3 regions of the Catenibacterium sp. AM22-6LB genome follow, and region 2 is predicted to be linked to each of the others. Evidence: predicted binding sites of a transcription regulator. Region 2 holds the regulator's gene; each other region holds the start of a gene.
The links. Region 2 encodes Rex, which represses fermentation and respiration genes when NADH is low (regulators of the CRP and FNR family bind a similar motif). Its sites were predicted from a motif close to GTGAANNNNTTCAC; they were not measured.
Positions count from the first base shown of each region.

Region 1 (4,557 bases), on a different contig from region 2:
GACATAGCGAATTCAGGGTCAACAATTGCGATTGTTGGAGTTAAAGCGTAGTCAGTTAATGGATATTTCTTGTTTTCCTTAGTATCAGTGATAACTGCGAATGGAGTTACTTCTGAACCTGTACCTGAAGTAGTTGGGATACATACTAACTTAGCTTTCTTACCAAGTTCTGGGAACTTGAATGCTCTCTTTCTGATATCCATGAATTTCTGCTTGATGTCATCGAAGTTAACTTCTGGATGTTCATACATTAACCACATAACTTTAGCAGCATCCATTGAAGATCCACCACCGATAGCGATGATTGTATCAGGCTGGAAGCTCTTCATGATTTCAAGACCCTTAAGAGTCATATCTAAAGATGGATCTGGTTCAACGTCGATGAATAAGTCAACGTCTACTTTGTTACGTCTTCTTCTGATAACATCTTCGATCTTTCCTACATAACCAAGGTCATACATACCTCTGTCTGTAACGATCATTGCTTTCTTCATTTCCTTCATATCTCTAAGATATCTGATTGAATTTCTTTCGAAATAAATCTTTGGAGGAAGTTTAACCCATTGCATATTGTTGTTACGTCTCCCTATTCTCTTAATATTTAGTAAGTTAATAGCACTTACGTTGTTTGATACTGAGTTATGACCATAAGAACCACAACCAAGTGTTAATGAAGGTAAGAATGCATTGTATACTGAACCGATACCACCGAATGTAGATGGAGCGTTTTCAATAATACGGATAGCTTTGATTCTCTTACCAAATGCTTTAGAAATTTCATGATTAGTAGTATGGATTGCAGCTGAATGTCCTAAACCGTTGAATTCAACAGTCTGAGCAGCCTTTTCAATACCATCTTCAGTAGAGTTTGCTTTGATCATACCTAATACTGGAGAAAGCTTTTCTCTAGTCATTGGTTCGTTAGGACCGATTTCCTTAACTTCGCAAACTAAGATCTGAACATCATCAGCTACTTTGAAACCAGCCTGTTCAGCGATCCAAGTAGCGTTCTTACCTGGAACGATGCTGTTTAATCTAGCTTCATTTACGTTTTCACTGTATGCTGTTGCACCGAACATGAACTGTTCAAGTTTCTTCTTTTCTTCAGCATTACAGAAATGTACATGATAACGACCAAGTTCTTTCTTGAATTCATCATAGATTTCGTGATCTACAACAACAACCTGTTCAGATGCACAAATCATACCGTTATCGAATGATTTTGATAAATAAATATCGTTTGCTGCCATTTTGATTTTACAAGACTTTTCTACGTATGCAGGAACGTTACCAGCACCTACACCTAAAGCAGGTTTACCACAAGAGTAAGCAGCCTTAACCATTGCGTTACCACCAGTAGCTAAGATAGTAGCAACACCTGGATGATTCATTAATGCACTAGTTGCATACATAGTTTTCATTGGTAACCACTGGATTACGTTCTTAGGAGCACCAGCTTTTACAGCAGCATCTAACATTACCTTAGCAGCCATAACTGAACAGTCATGAGCACCTGGGTGGAATGAGAAGATGATTGGGTTTCTAGTCTTCATAGCGATTAAAGACTTAAAGATAACTGTAGAAGTTGGGTTTGTTACTGGAACGATACCACAAACAACACCAACTGGTTCAGCGATTTCAGTGATACCAGTAAGTGGATCTTCATTAATAATACCTACAGTCTTTGTATGACGCATGTTGTTAGTAACATATTCACAAGCGAATAAGTTCTTAACAGCTTTGTCTTCAAATACACCACGGCCAGTTTCTTTTACAGCAGCTTCTGCAAGAACACCGTGTTTATCAAGACCAGCAACTGACATCTTTGCTACGATGTAGTCAACAGTTTCCTGGTCAAAACCTTCGAATTCGTCTAATGCTGTTAATGCGTTATTAACTAACTCATCAATGCAAGCATCAGTCTTTTCTTCTGTCCATTCTTCAACTTTCTTTTCGACTTTCTTATCAGCCATTTTTATATCCTCCATTGACCAAAATATTTCTTCTTCATATTTTGTAAGTTCACTATACATGAGTTCTTGTGAAAAAACAAGCATACTTTTGTGAAAATTTACACAATTTGTACATAGCATTTACTGTAAACGTTTGCAGTTTAGGGATATCCGATTGTGTTATTTTGTGCTTAGTTTTTATCAGAATTTTAAATTATAATTATTTTTTATAGTGATAGAATACTCTCAAAATCGTGAATGTTTTCTCTTAACATCTTTCGCTGAACGTATCTACAGTCTTTAATATCTCTCTTGCAATATTCATCTTATCCTTAAATAAGGCACTCATACTACCAATTGACTTGAAAGGATCCTGTAACAAGACCTTCTTGTCTTCAATGAAACCATTCTTCACAATATAATCTACTAATAATTCTACAAAGTGAATCTGCCTAGAATTCAAGCTCTGATCATCTAAGAAGCGTGAGAACTCAGCCATAGCTGCTTGTCTGTCTAATCCTACTATCTTTCTAATTAATCTTGTGATAGGTGTATCACCAAAATGTAATCGATAATCGTCTTTACTTCCTAAGTCTATCCATAATAAGTTTTCTAGATGTTTCATTTCATCCGGTGTAATGACTTGATTATGTCTGAGCTTATAGATAGCTTCATCATCTTCATGTGCTTTTAAATAATGCTGTACTTTCTCTTTATAGTTCTCTAAGCCTTCATCATTATAGAAAGCATCATTCATCTTTGTTTCAATGATTTCATCTTCAAAATGTGTATCTACTGGATCTACTATTGGACCAGGGTCTAAATACTTAACCAACCCTCTAATCTTCTCACGTAGTACTTCTAGATCAAAATAATTAGCTGTCTTCCAGTAATCAGGATCTTTGGCACATTTTAAATATTCAGCATTTCTTGCAATATCAGGAGTTGCTTGTTTTTTATAAAGTTCATTTGCAATCGCAACAACATTGTTGATAACTGAAGTAGCATCATAATGATTGAGATAAGCCATTTCAATCATATACATCTGTCTATCAAAGAATTTAGCTTGTGTATCTTCATCATGAATGACAACAAGCGAAGACAATTCATCTTTAATATAATGTGTATCCATTTCATTGAGATTTCTCCAATTATCCGGATTTTTATATTGATGTACATACTTCAAACGCAGTTTTACATTAAAACTATCTTCATTGAGTGATTGAATATAGTCTGACATTTCTTTGATCTGTTTGTTGATTTCATCAACATAATCCTGGTCTGTTGCATTCTGTTCAAGCGCATAAAGTATATCTACTCGCAACTTATAAATACGCTGAGAGAGTGATTCTATAATACCTGATTTTTCAGCATTCTTGTTTACTCTGAAATATTCCATATTTCCTAGGTAATCAAATATTAAGAATTCTTTCTTGTCATCTCCTGGACCAAACAAGTCTTTTCTTAGTCTTGTCCCTCGTCCAATCATCTGCCAGAATTTTGATTTACTTCTCACCTTTTTGAAGAATACAAGATTCACAATATCCGGTACATCTATTCCTGTATCTAACATATCTACACTAATAGCTACTTGAGGGTAACTGTCTGTTTTACCAAAACGTTCTATAGCTTCCTGAGCATATTTTGTATTAAATGTAATAACTTCAGCTAGTTTTCCTTTATATTCAGGATAGAGTACATCAAATCTTTCCTTGATCTTATGTGCATGATCTTGATTAGCAGCAAATATAATAGTTTTACCTATCTTATCTCCTCCTTCAATCTTAATACCATGTTCCATAAGTTCTCTAATCACAGTATCAATTGTATTTAAATTAAAGATAAACTTATTTAGCTGTGATGACTCAATCGTATCAGTATCAGGGAAAAGTGTATCAAATTCTTCCTTCTCCTCTTCCGATAAATCGTCATAGCAAATACCTTCTTCTAAGAACTTTAGTTTTGTTTCATAAGAATGGTAACTGACTAAATATTTATCTTTTACAGCTTTTTCATATTCATAAGCATATGTAGGAACACCTGTTTCTAAGTCAAATATAGAATATGTATTCATACTTATACTGTCTTTAGGTGTTGCAGTCAAACCTATAAGTAAAGCATCAAAGTAATCAAATATATCTTTATACCTGTTATATATACTACGATGACTTTCATCTAGGATAATCAAATCAAAGTGTCCTGGTGTGAATAAACGATTTCCATCTTTTCTTCTTGTTTCATCAATCGCATTCATCATTGTAGGATATGTACTAAAGATCATCCTTGATACTTCTGGATCATCTTTATTTTCACAAAGGTTACATGTAGTCAAAGAAGGCAGAAGGTTTACAAAACTTTTCTTTGCCTGTCTTACTAATGCAGTACGATCAGCAAGGAATAAAATATTCTTTGCCCAATCCGCTTTAGTCAATACATCTACTAAACTTATCGCAACACGTGTTTTACCACTCCCTGTTGCCATAACAAGTAATGCTTTACGACTTCCTTTTTCAAAGTCTTCACATGTTCTTACAATGGCTTCTTTCTGGTAATAACGGTTTGTGATGGCATCTTGTATAACAGGTTTAGAAATACTTCTACGAGT
Region 1 is NZ_QTUM01000007.1:41,839-46,395, reverse strand. It holds gene adhE (bifunctional acetaldehyde-CoA/alcohol dehydrogenase) at 1-1,973, opposite strand, end outside; gene DW269_RS03080 (DEAD/DEAH box helicase family protein) at 2,221-4,557, opposite strand, start outside.
Region 1: adhE (bifunctional acetaldehyde-CoA/alcohol dehydrogenase) is a predicted target of Rex. The motif match lies at 2,064-2,077, and genes of this name have one in related genera.

Region 2 (4,557 bases):
AGAAACAATCTTTCCCCATTCTATTATCACATTAACAGGTGATTTAGGGGCCGGTAAGACTACATTCACAAAAGGAATTGGACAGGGACTTGACATCAAGAAGATCATCAATTCTCCTACTTTTACTATTGTGAAGGTTTATTCTGGACGTATGACTCTCTATCATTTTGATGCATATCGCCTAGAAGGGGCAGATGATGATTTAGGATTTGAAGAGATGTTTGAAGATGATGGCTTATGTGTGATTGAATGGCCACAGTTTATTGAAGACATTATTCCAGAAGAAAGATTAGAAATAGAAATAATAAAGAATGAAGATGAAACACGTTCTTTAAAGCTTCATCCTATCGGTGAAAAGTATGAGAACTATGTGAGGGAGGTTACACATGATTAGTTTAGTGATGGATACATCAAATAGTTATTTAGCTGTAGGCTTATTTCAGGATAATGTGTGTCTAGAAGCCTTCCAGGAAAAAGGTTCTAGAAGACAATCAGAAAAAGCAATTCCTACATTAAAGGAAGTGCTTGATCGTCATCATATTGCATTAAAGGATGTCAATGAAATGATTATCACATCCGGACCTGGCTCTTATACAGGTGTCAGAGTGGCTATGACTATCGCCAAGACACTTGCTGCAGTATCTAATGTAAAGATTAAATCTGTTAGCTCTTTAGCCGCTTATGCAGGTATGAATCAGGCATTAAGTGTTATTGATGCAAGAGGACATAAGGTCTTTGTTGGTGTTTATGAAAATGGTCTTCCTTTAATGAAAGAACAAGTGATGACTTTAGAAGACTTTGCACAATTACGTGCTGAATATGAAGACTTTGAACTTGTAGGTGAAGTAGGCTGTCTTGGATTAAATGAAAAAGAATGTGATCTTTGTGCTAATATTTATGCATTAGGTCAGATGGCTGATCCAATCAAGAATGTTGATCTATTAGTACCAACTTATATTAAAGATGTTGAGGCTAAGAAAGCATGTTATTAAGAGAAATGCAGGAAGAAGATCTTGATGAAATTGAAAGACTAGAAGGGGTATTATTTACCCCTGCCTGGTCTAAAGAAGATTTTCTTCATGAATTAAAGACAAATGATTATGCTCATTATTATGTTCTTGTAGATGACAAAATTGTTGGTTATGCAGGATTCTGGTATGCTTATGAAAACTGTGAACTGACTACAATTGGTATTGATCCAAATTATCAGGGAAAAGGTCTTTCTAAGTTATTGATGGATTATGGATTAAAAGAAGGACATAATAAAGGATGTATGAATTATAGTTTGGAAGTACGTGTATCAAATGAACGTGCGATTCGTTTATATAAGAAGTATGGCTATGAGATATGTGCTATACGTAAAGATTATTATGCAGACCATGAGGATGCCTATCTCATGGTAAGAAAGGAGGAAAAATAATGGCTGTTATTCTAGCTATTGAATCAAGTTGTGATGAAATGAGTGTTGCAATCCTTAAGGATGGAAAAGAGTTATTAAGTCATGTTGTTGCATCACAGATTGATATCCATAAACAATATGGTGGTGTTGTTCCAGAAATTGCCAGTCGTAAACATGTTGAATGTGTCAGCACTGTTTTAAAGGAAGCACTTAGTCAGGCAGATATTTCTATTGAGGAGATTGATGCAATTGCAGTCACTAAAGGACCAGGACTTGTAGGTTCTTTGCATGTTGGAATGCAGGAAGCCAAGACATTGGCTATTTACTTAAATAAGCCTTTGATTGGTGTACATCATATTGCGGGGCATATTTATGCCAATGAACTAGTAAATGATATTGAATATCCTGCAATGGCATTAGTTGTTTCAGGAGGACATACAGAACTTGTTTATATGAAAAAAGAATTCTCTTTTGAGGTCATTGGTACAACATTTGATGATGCTATTGGTGAAGCCTATGATAAGGTAGGACGTGTTTTACATCTTCCATATCCTGGAGGACCTGTATTAGATAAAATGGCACATGAGGGAACTCATAGCTACACACTTCCTAAACCACTTGATGATGGAAGCTATAACTTCAGCTTCAGTGGCTTAAAGAGCGCTGTCATCAACTTAAAGCATAATGCAGACCAAAGAGGAGAGGAAATCAATGGCAATGACTTAGCCTGCTCATTCCAGGATGTGGCTATGGATACGATTGCTTCTAAAGCTTTAGCAGCTGCTCATGATCTTGGTGTAAAGCAGATTATTGTAGCAGGTGGTGTAAGTGCCAATAAAGGTCTCAGAGAAAAAATGAGTACAAGTGATATTCCTGTTATTTTTCCACCATTGAAGTATTGTACAGATAATGCAGCAATGATTGCATCTGCTGCAAGTATCATGTATAAATATAATATGTTTGCCCCTTTGGACTTATCTGTTAAGCCGGATTATGACTTGGAGGCGGAAAGTGTAGGAGATAACTATGAGTAATGAAAAGAAACAGAAAATTTCACGTGCGACGATGACACGTTTTCCTGTTTATTTGAAGGCTTTAAGAGTTATGGGACATGAAGGTAAAGAAAACTTCTTATCGAGTGAACTTGCAGAAGTTACTCATATCCAGGATACGACTATTCGTCGTGATTTTGGCTTTTTACCTCAGAAGAATACACTTGGTAAAAGAGGCTATGGTTATGATACAAAAGAGATGATTGAAACGCTCAGTGATTTCTTAGGTTTAGGACTTGATGAACCTATTATTCTCATTGGTGTAGGTAACTTAGGTTCAGCTATTTTGAAATATAACCGCTGGAAATATACAGTGGGACAGATTGTCTGTGCTTATGATAAAGATGCTAATATTGAAGGTGAACGTTTTGGTGTTAAGATTCATAAGAGTGACGATTTGGAAAAGACATTCCCTAAGGACTGTAAGATTGCGATTCTCGCAATTTCTGATAATGTACAGGAAATGGTGGATCGTTTAGTGGCATTAGGGATTAAAGGCATTGTAGACTTCACCCACTCTCATTTCATTGTACCTCAGGGAGTAGAAGTACAGAATGTGGATGTTGTTGTCGCAATACAAGAATTAGAATTAAAAATGAAATCAAATACAAAGGAGTAAGAAGGATGTTTGAATTTATGACAGTAAGAGAACTTTATGAAATCTGTCGTGCAGATAACGCTGTAGAAACAGATAACGTAGAGTATGTAGAATTAGAAGGATGGGTAAGAACAAATAGAGATAGTGGTAAACTAGGATTCATCGCATTAAATGATGGTTCTTATTTTAGAAACTGCCAGGTTGTTTACTTAAAAGAAAAATTAAAGAACTTTGATGAAGTTTCACATATCTCAACTGGTTCAGCTATTCATGTATTAGGTAAATTAAAATTAACACCTGATGCAAAACAGCCATTTGAAGTAGAAGCCACTGAAATTATTCTTGAAGGTGACTGTGATAGTGATTATCCATTACAGAAGAAGAGACATTCTTTTGAATTTATGAGAGAAATCCCTCATTTAAGACCAAGAGCAAACTCATTCTATGCTATCTTCAGATTAAGATCTGTATTATCTATGGCTATTCATGAGTTCTTCCAGGATCAGGGATTCGTATATGTACATACACCACTCATTACATCTAATGATGGTGAAGGTGCTGGAGAAATGTTTAGAGTCACAACTATTGATGATACTGATTTCTCTAAGGATTTCTTTGAAAAAGAAGCTTACTTAACAGTAACAGGACAGTTACATGTAGAAGCATTCGCTATGGCATTTAGAGATGTATATACTTTTGGTCCTGCATTCAGAGCTGAAAACTCAAATACATCAAGACATGCCAGTGAATTCTGGATGGTAGAACCAGAAATCGCATTTGCGGATCTTGAAGATGATATGTGTTTAATTGAAGAAATGGTTAAATATTGTATTCAGTACTGCTTAGATAATGCTCCAGAAGAAATGAAATTCTTTGAACAGATGGTTGACCATGATTGTATCAACCGTATCACAAAGGTTAGAGATTCTCACTTTGCACGTATGACTTATACAGAAGCTATTGATCATCTATTAAAAGCTGATGTGAAGTTTGACAACAAGGTTGAATGGGGTATTGATTTAAATGCTGAACATGAACGTTATATCTGTGAAGAAGTTGTAGGTGGTCCTGTATTCTTAACAGATTATCCAAAAGAAATCAAAGCGTTCTATATGCGTTTAAATGATGACAACAAGACAGTTGCAGCATGTGACTTATTAGTACCAGGCATCGGTGAATTAGTTGGTGGTTCACAGAGAGAAGAACGTTATGATGTTCTTGAAAAGCTTATGGATGAAAAGGGCATGAACAAAGAAACACTACAGTGGTATATGGATTTACGCCGCTTTGGTGGATGTAAGCATGCTGGATTCGGTTTAGGTTTTGACCGTTTCTTAATGTATTTAACTGGTATGGCTAACATCAGAGATGTAGAACCATTCCCACGTACACCACGTAACTTAAAATTCTAAAAGACCACATACGTGGTCTTTTTTCTTAAAGGAAGTACTATTATGGATGAATTTAGTGGCATTAATGCTTTTTTTAATATGATTTATCATCATGAC
Region 2 is NZ_QTUM01000029.1:19,606-24,162, forward strand. It holds gene tsaE (tRNA (adenosine(37)-N6)-threonylcarbamoyltransferase complex ATPase subunit type 1 TsaE) at 1-394, shown strand, start outside; gene tsaB (tRNA (adenosine(37)-N6)-threonylcarbamoyltransferase complex dimerization subunit type 1 TsaB) at 387-992, shown strand; gene rimI (ribosomal protein S18-alanine N-acetyltransferase) at 983-1,420, shown strand; gene tsaD (tRNA (adenosine(37)-N6)-threonylcarbamoyltransferase complex transferase subunit TsaD) at 1,420-2,433, shown strand; gene DW269_RS07550 (redox-sensing transcriptional repressor Rex) at 2,426-3,070, shown strand; gene asnS (asparagine--tRNA ligase) at 3,076-4,461, shown strand; gene DW269_RS07560 (metallophosphoesterase) at 4,504-4,557, shown strand, end outside.

Region 3 (4,557 bases), on a different contig from region 2:
TGCTTCTTTACGTGGACATAAAGTCACTATTTTTGAAAAAAGAAGTTTTGGTGGCGCCATGGTAGAAGCTAGTAAACCTGATAACAAAGCAAATATTAGACGTTTAATTCATTACTATGAAGATCATATTACTAATGATCCTAACATTACTGTAGTTAAAGAAGAAGCAAACTATGATATGCTTGTTAATGGTGGATTTGATGCTGTTGTTATTGCAGTAGGCGGAAAAACAAGAACACTAGATGTTCCTGGTAGTGATAGAAGTACAGTCGTTTATGCAAATGATTACTTGAATGGATCTAAAAAGGTTGAAGGTAAAAATGTTGCAGTAATTGGCGGAGGAATTACAGGAGCTGAAACTGCGCTAGAATTGAATGGAGAAGGAAAAAATGTTACTGTTGTAGAAATGGCAGATAGATTCTTAGCTAATCCTGGTTCTTCTTGTCAGGCTTATAGTATTACTATTGCCCAATCAGATATCAAAATCATGACTGGCAAACGTTTAGTTGCGGTTGATGATAAGGAAATTACTTTAACTGATAGATGGGGTAATGAAAATAAAGTTGCTGTTGATAATGTTGTTATTGCGGCAGGATTCATTCCTCAGTATGATTTAGCTAATCAGCTAGAAGAAAATACAGATATTGAAGTTTATAACGTAGGAGATAGTAAGAAAGTGCGTCAAATTTATGATGCAGTTCGAGAAGGATTTATTGCAGCTAGACAAATCTAGTAAAAGTTTTTACTACATGTCCTATTCGATTTAATTTAATTCTTTGTTTCTTAACAATTTGAGACGTCACATACTGAACCACCCTGAAAAAAGTATTTTTCAGGGTGGTTTTTGTGTTTCATCTGTTTATCATTCGGTCACATTAGGTGCAGCACTTTATTCGATAAATTACACATAGAAAAACGCATGTCACCATGCGCTATTTTTTGTACTTATAGAATCCTTCACCAGTACTATATCCTAATTTTCCTTGATCAATATAAGACTTCAACATCTTATGCATACCTTTGAAATTATAAGGGGCTAAGAAGCCAGGAATCTTTACATACATACCCACAATCTCATAAGCAGTCTTTAATCCTACTGTATCAAGAATCTGGAACGGTCCTTTAGGTGCACCAGTACCTAAAGTCCATGCTTTATCGATACTTTCTGGATCAGAGATACCATTGACCATTAAATCCATACCTGAAAATAATAATGGAATCAACATAGAATTGAGTAGGTAACCAGACTTTTCTTTATTGACAGGTAATGGAATCATTCTAATCTCTTTCGCAAACTTCATGATTTCATCAAAATATGCTTTATTTGTTTTATTCTGCATCATAACTTCTGTCATATTATTCTTCCAAATCGTATTTGCGAAGTGTAAGGCAAGGAACTTATCAGGTCTACCAGTAAACTTAGCTAATTTACTAGGAAGCATAGTAGAAGAATTAGTCACTAGAATTGTCTTATCAGGAAGTAGGGGAGCCATCTTTGTATAGACATCCTTCTTAGCTTCCATATTTTCTGTCATTGATTCAATGACTAAATCAGCATCTTTAACTGCTGTTTTCATATCAAGTTCTAGCTTGATTGTAGAATAAGCACGTTCTACCTTCTCTAGGCAGTTCTCTTTATCAAAATCATCATAGCCTGCAATACCCATACACCATGTATTGATAGATTTATCAATATCCATAAGATTAATTGCATCAATATAAGACTGCTTGATAGAATCAAGCTTAGGCTGTGTACGTCCAATACTGCCTTCACTTCTTAACCAGATTGTTACATCAAAACCACAATATGCTGCCTGGAATGCAATCTGTGATCCCAAGACACCGCCACCCATAATAGTAATGTTCTTCATGTTTTCCTCCTTTCTAGTAAAATGAAAACAGAAGAAAAATTTCTTCTGCTTCACTACTATCTTTTTAAACATTATCTAATTTTCATTATACTGATTAAAAAGAGATTATCTACTATACTTTGTGAAAAACATCACAATTTCTTACAAACTCATCACATTGTATAAAAAAATCCCGCGATTGCGGGATTTCTTATTAATATCCAGGCTTACCTAAAAGCTTGAACATATTCTTCTTATAAACTTCAACACCTGGCTGGTTGAATGGGTTAACACCTAATAGGTAAACGCTCATTGCACAAGCCTTTTCGAAGAAGTATACCATATAACCGAAGCTATATGCATCAACATGATCAAGAGTGATCTGGATGTTAGGTACGTTACCAACATTTACATGGGCATCAATAGTACCTTCACATGCTTTCTGGTTAACATAATCAACTGTCTTACCAGCTAAATAGTTTAAACCATCTAAGTTTTCTGCATCACTAGGGATTTCTAAGTTCATCTGAGGTTCTTTGATCTTTAATACAGTTTCGAATAAAACCTTAGAACCTTCCTGGATGAACTGTCCTAATGAATGAAGGTCAGTTGAGAAAGTACCACTTGTAGGTAAGATACCTTTTCCTTCTTTACCTTCAGATTCACCAAATAACTGTTTCCACCATTCAGCAGTCTGCTGTAACTGTAAGTTATAAGTTACAAACATTTCAGCTGGGTAACCAGCCTTTAATAACATCTGTCTTGCAACACCATACTGATAAGCATCGTTTGTAAGTAGATCTGGATTGTTATATTTATCCTGGGCATCTTTAGCACCCTTTAACATTGCATCAACATCGATACCAGCCATTGCGATAGGGAATAAACCTACTGCAGTTAATACAGAATAACGTCCACCGATATCATCAGGAACTACGAATTCTGTATAACCTTCCTGGTCAGCTAAAGTCTTTAATGCACCCTTATGAGCATCTGTAGTAGCAACAATTCTTCTCTGAGCTACTTCTTTACCCTTAGTTTCTTCAAGTAATTCTTTGAAGATTCTGAAAGCAACTGAAGTTTCAGTAGTTGTACCAGACTTAGAAATTACATTAATACCGAATTCTTTATCTTTTACATAGTTCTTAACCTGTGCTAAATAAGTAGCAGAGAATGTATTACCAATATAGATGATCTGAACCTTGTTTGTTGGGTAAAGACCATTGATTGCTTCAATAGCAGCTCTTGCGCCTAAATAAGAACCACCGATACCACAAACTAATAAAACATCAATTTCTTCAGATAATTCTGTAGCTTTTTTCTTAATGTTTTCTACTTCAGTTTTGTTGTAGTTAGTAGGTAAGTCAACCCATCCTAGAAAGTCGTTACCTGCTCCTGTTTTGTTGTGGATCATATCATGAACTTCTGCGACTCTGTCCTTATATGATTCCATGCTTTCTGTTAATTTAGCTTTACTTAAATCAACGTTGATCATACATCTTCCTCCTTTGCGATTCCTCGACTGATCCATCGAGGCATCATTTCTCTTAGTGGATTAAAACCCTTAGGTGTTTCCACGATTGACTTTCTTTTGCGAAAACGTCTCTTTTTCGCGACTGCTTTTAAAGAAAGCCTTGCCTGGTGATGGACGTTATCTATATCAATGACTTTTACCTTAACCTGTTCTCCATAAAAGACAAATTGATTTACGTCACGAACAAATCCATCAGATATTTCTGATATATGGATTAATCCGCTGCTTCCATCAGGCAATAAAGCAAATGCACCATATGGTTGAATACCAGTAATGGTCACATCAACAATGTCACCTACATGAACTTGATGTTCCATTGCACGCCTCCAATCAACTGCATTATAGCATAATTATAATAGTGATAAAAGAATAGATAATAATAATTCTTTAATGTGAAAAAGATAAGTAATTTGTATTTAATATGATATACTTTACAAAAAAGATGAGTGTGGTATAGTTAGTATATACTAACACGATGATGGGGGGGATTATATGAAGAAAAAAATATTATATATATTGGTTGCTGCATTACTCTATATACTCACACAATTACCAACTATTGTAAGTAACTATTATTTTGAACCTGGGGAATGGGATATTGCAGTATGCAAATATGTTCTTGTGTCTGTTGGATGGATGATTGTCATACTCTATGTCATTCATTTTGTATTGAATTATATTAAGAATATGGGCGATGAATAACATTGAAGAACCCTTAGGGGTTCTTTTGCTATGTCTTGTAAGAAAGCCTATTTACTATAAAAAGCAGTGAATTATGCTTAAAAATGTGCAATCTATCAAAATTGTCTAATAAATAAGTATGTTTTTTAGTGATTCTATAGGGTATATCACTTTTCTTTTTTATTTTGTGTGTTATAATGGTCAAGCAGAAGCGAGGTGAAATCATGGAAGAAAAGATTGAAGCCATTAAGGAAGTCATTCATAAGTTGAGACCCTATCTACAAAGAGATGGTGGAGACTTAGAATTCGTTGATTTCAAAGACGGCATCGTTTATGTACATATGCTTGGTGCATGTGCAGGATGCATGATGCTAGATTCTACTATTAAAGATGGTGTTGAACAGATTTTAATAGAAGAAGTCCCAGGCGTTATTGAAGTACAGGCAATTTAATTAAATATTTTTATACTCTTATTAAGAACCACACAGATGA
Region 3 is NZ_QTUM01000005.1:19,010-23,566, forward strand. It holds gene DW269_RS02320 (NAD(P)/FAD-dependent oxidoreductase) at 1-733, shown strand, start outside; gene DW269_RS02325 (3-hydroxyacyl-CoA dehydrogenase) at 933-1,871, opposite strand; gene DW269_RS02330 (glucose-6-phosphate isomerase) at 2,065-3,345, opposite strand; gene DW269_RS02335 (CvfD/Ygs/GSP13 family RNA-binding post-transcriptional regulator) at 3,342-3,701, opposite strand; gene DW269_RS02340 (hypothetical protein) at 3,877-4,086, shown strand; gene DW269_RS02345 (NifU family protein) at 4,290-4,517, shown strand.
Region 3: DW269_RS02325 (3-hydroxyacyl-CoA dehydrogenase) is a predicted target of Rex. The motif match lies at 1,993-2,006, and genes of this name have one in related genera.